One region of the Enterococcus italicus genome, then DNA from elsewhere that is predicted to be linked to it. Evidence: riboswitches for the same ligand, from Rfam matches in the RefSeq annotation. Region 1 holds a riboswitch; the other holds the start of a gene.
The links. Region 1 has a riboswitch for thiamine pyrophosphate ahead of tenA (thiaminase II). Riboswitches for the same ligand answer to the same signal wherever they lie in the genome.
Positions count from the first base shown of each region.

Region 1 (2,206 bases):
TCCCAAAAGGTATGTTCAGGTGTTGTGACTGGATAATAGATGAGGGCACCTAAAACATTCAGGTTTTCAATCATCATAATAGCCTTTCCCTGCTGAATTTTTTGCAAGAAGCGATCGTATTCATCCGGTCTGTAAGGATGAGGATCCACTTCAATGGTCATCGTTTGTTGGCTGATCTGCCACAATTGTTTTTTTTCATCATGATTGACAATACCTACTTTGATTTCCAATACTTCCTATCCTTTCTTTAGGCTTATTTCTGTCGATAAGCAAAATGTGGAACCATCTCTTTGGAGCTCGTGCTGGACTTACCCCCGTGATCTACGTGGTTTTTTCTATGAACCTGCGATAAATTGCTATAACTAAGGCTAACTATCCCATCGTTCCATTGTATATGCCATTTCCCAAAAGCGGAGTTCATAGATACTGCTTCGGTAGAAAGCATGTTTCATTGCTTCGCGTTCTTGTTCATCCACTTCACTGGCTGCTTGATTGGTCAAGTCAAGCATTGTTTGGACATCCTCCGTATAGGCTTCGCTATCATAGGTGGCAATCCATTGCTGATACAAAGAAACAGGCGATCCCTCAGCAATCAGACGTTTGCCAATCTCATTATACAGGCAATAAACTGGCTATTGTCCGTTGAGTGGTTCCATGATAAAGTTGCTCGTACATATGGTTAACATAATTGTACGCACTAGGAGCAATAGGTGTTAACTGAATTTCATCAGAAGAAATGGCAAGTTGCTGGAAGAACGCTTTTCGAATTTCTACTTCGCCATTCTTTAGATTTTCTGCATTCGCTCTTAAAAATTCAGCTGTGCGAGCATCACTACTTTTTTGAGCAGCTAGGCCATGAATTTTTCCAAACTCTTCTAGATAATAGCGATCCTGCAATAAATAATATCGGAACACGGAGGGTGCTAGTTCGCCGGAAGCAATCTCCTTGATAAATGGATGTTTATAACTTTTAATCCAAACGGGTTGTGCCATATCGAATAATTGATCTGCGAACTTTGTCATTTTAACCTCTCCCACTAACAAATTATTTTTTGATGTCTTATTGTAGACAATGGATACTAATCAAAAAAAGCCCAACATTTTCATGCGGGCACCTACTCGGAATGATCATTCTTTGCTCAGCTCCCTACGCTAGTACTAACTAGATCAGGTAATATGGGTAATTCTCAGCCATCAGGCACCCCAGCTTCTTTTTTAAAATTATAACAAGCCTTTTCTTTGATGTCAAAATTATTTTAAACCGCTTTCTTTTAACGACAATTATTTTTTGATGCAAAAAAAAGAGGCCTAGCAGGATTTATTGTTTTTTTCCGTCATACATTTCATGATGGAGTGTCTATTTGTTGCTCCAACGTTGACTTAAACACCTGCTAGGCCATATTCAGTTAGTAAGGAATTCGTCAATCTCCCACGCCTTTCTAAAATTTGTAACCTTTAATTCACTTTCACATAGTCAATTACCCTATGTTTCAACTAGCTTTTTGTTTCACTGACTTTGTATTCACTGTGTTGTCTTACAAACTCATTTGACTCAATTTAACTAATTGTGGGAATCATTGGTTCCTTACAAGTTCATTATAAGGGATGTCTTCTTTTTTTGCAAGCGTTTTCTATTAAAAAATTCTTTTGCTTTATCAGGCATTCTCGATTCTTCCTCTTAACAAACAGGGTATAATAAATACAGTTGCTAACAGATTAAGGAAGGAGCCTTTATGAAACAATCAACTGAAGAAACATTGACTACACTTTACAATCTCATTCTTAATCCTCGGACGCGTGATTGGGAACGTCAACAATTAGAGACTGCCAAACAAGGTCTGTACAATCATGAGCGCTTAGCGGATACACTTGCCCAGCTTGAAGCCGTTCTTCGTCCTTTGGCTACACGACACTCACTCACACCCGATGTTGCCGAATTTTACGCAACGTTAGCCGGCAATTCTGCTTTCTCACAACCTTTTGATGAGCACCTTCATTTTACCAAGGATGGTCCTTTTATCGAACGAGCAATTTTCGCTGGTGGGTGCTTTTGGTGTATGGTAGAACCATTTGAGACACGAACAGGTATTTTAGCTGTTTATTCAGGCTATACTGGTGGGTCAACTGCTAACCCTAGCTATGAAGAGGTTTCTAGAGGACAATCAGGCCACGTTGAGGCTGTTGAAATTATATTTGATCGTCGGAA
Region 1 is NZ_JAMRVB010000001.1:1,573,379-1,575,584, reverse strand. It holds gene NE257_RS07695 (GNAT family N-acetyltransferase) at 1-230, opposite strand, end outside; partial or broken gene tenA (thiaminase II) at 369-993, opposite strand; TPP riboswitch at 1,128-1,216, opposite strand; gene msrA (peptide-methionine (S)-S-oxide reductase MsrA) at 1,734-2,206, shown strand, end outside.

Region 2 (2,206 bases), 1.1 Mb from region 1:
CAAACTCAGTGAACCTGAGAAACAACTAGTCGGTCATGTCTTTGGTGGGTTGACGTTACTAGATACGTTACAATCAGAGAGCGGCATCGATCAATTACGTAAAGATGCGCGGACACCGCACGAAGAAGCTGTATTAAATAATATTCAATTTATGGAATCGGTCCATGCGAAAAGTTACTCTTCTATTTTTAGTACACTAAATACCAAAAAAGAAATCGAAGAAATCTTTGAATGGACCAATACCAATCCATACTTGCAGGCCAAAGCCGAAAAAATCAATGAAATCTACAAGCACGGTACACCGCTCCAAAAGAAAATCGCCAGTGTCTTTTTAGAAACATTTTTGTTTTATTCTGGTTTTTATACACCTCTCTACTATCTAGGAAATAACAAACTAGCGAATGTCGCCGAAATTATTAAGCTCATCATCCGTGATGAGTCTGTCCATGGAACGTATATCGGCTACAAGTTCCAGCTAGGCTTTCAAGCACTTCCTGAAGCAGAACAAGCCGAACTCAAGGACTGGATGTACGACCTGTTGTTTGAACTTTATGAAAATGAAGAAAACTATACAGACGAACTTTACGGAGAAATTGGCTGGGCGGAAGAAGTGAAAACTTTCCTACGCTACAATGCCAACAAAGCATTGATGAATATGGGTCAAGACCCTCTCTTCCCTGACAGTGCCAATGATGTTAACCCAATCGTGATGAACGGCATCTCTACAGGTACAAGTAACCATGACTTCTTCTCACAAGTCGGTAATGGCTACCTGCTAGGATCTGTAGAAGCAATGAAGGATGAAGACTATCTTATCGGCTTTGATTAATCCCCCATCTCTTTAGTGGTGCATCAGCAATTGCTTTTCTATTGCTGATGCATCACTATTTTTTTTAATCTCGTAGCAACTAGCCAATTCACCCATTCTTTGCTACACTAAATTGGAATAGAACATTTGGGGTGCCCAGAGGCTGAGAACATACCCATTGAACCTGATGCAGTTGATCCTGCCGAAGAGAAATGTTAGGAAGAACCTATCCTTTTTGCGGTCTCGCATCCCTCTTTGCTTCTATCACTAGAAGATAAAAAGGGATGCTTTTTTCTTTGTAAAAGGAGGACACACTGTGAATAACGACGAACAGGAACTCCTGTTGCTCGCAACACTGGAGCAGATGCAAGAACAGCTACTGACTATCCTGGAAAGATTATTGGTGGGATTTCACACAGAATCCCCACCTGCTCGGAATACAAACGAGCTGCAACTGTATCTGAAAGAGACTCTTGAAAAGCTGGATTTTACGGTGGAAACTGCGCCGTTTTATAGGCAGGATACATTGCTTTGGGCTACAAAAGAAGGCACGGATACTGAGCATTACCAAAGCTTAATCTGGAATGGCCATGTCGATGTCGCTGCACTGGAGTCACTCGCTAACTGCAGACCAATCCGTTTGAGTTGGTAAAGAAAGGCTCTCGGCTATTTGGACGTGGGGTCAGTGACATGAAAGGATCAGTTGCGTGTGTTATTTGGTTAGTACAAACCTTTCATCAATTGAAGATTCATTTGCCGGGCACCCTCCTTTTGCAATCCGTTGTAGGGAAAGAAGCAGGCGAAGCTGGGACCAAAAAATTACTCGAATCTGGTCAAACAGCAGACTTTGCAATTGTTGGTGACACGAGTGATTTACAGTTTCAAGGTCAAGGTGGCGTCATTACTGGCTGGATTCAATTGAAAAGCCCCGAAACCTTTCACGATGGCAATCGGATGAAGATGGTACACACTGGTGGAGGACTTTTTGGTGCCAATATGATTGAAAAAATGACCATCCTGATTCAAGCGTTACAGACTCTGGAACGACATTGGGGCATTATGAAGTCCTATCCTGGATTTGAGCACGGGACAAATACGATTAATCCCGCCTATATTGAAGGTGGGATTCATCCCGCATTTGTGCCGAACAATTGCCGGCTATGGATTACTATCCACTTCTATCCAAATGAATCGATTGAACAAGTGACAAGTGAAATTGAAGCACACATTCTTGCCACAGCCAAAGCAGACCCGTGGATGAAAGAAAATCTCCCTACATTTGAATGGGGTGGTGAATCCATGCTTGTAGATAAAGGAGAAGTCTTTCCGCCACTAGCACTTGATCCTACCCATTCAGCAATGCTTGAATTGGCCAAAAGTCATGAAGCGCAAACAGCA
Region 2 is NZ_JAMRVB010000001.1:442,519-444,724, reverse strand. It holds gene nrdF (class 1b ribonucleoside-diphosphate reductase subunit beta) at 1-829, shown strand, start outside; TPP riboswitch at 947-1,036, shown strand; gene NE257_RS02055 (zinc-binding metallopeptidase family protein) at 1,125-1,460, shown strand; gene NE257_RS02050 (acetylornithine deacetylase) at 1,454-2,206, shown strand, end outside.
Region 2: linked by a shared signal. The riboswitch ahead of NE257_RS02055 (zinc-binding metallopeptidase family protein) and the one ahead of tenA (thiaminase II) in region 1 are both predicted to bind thiamine pyrophosphate.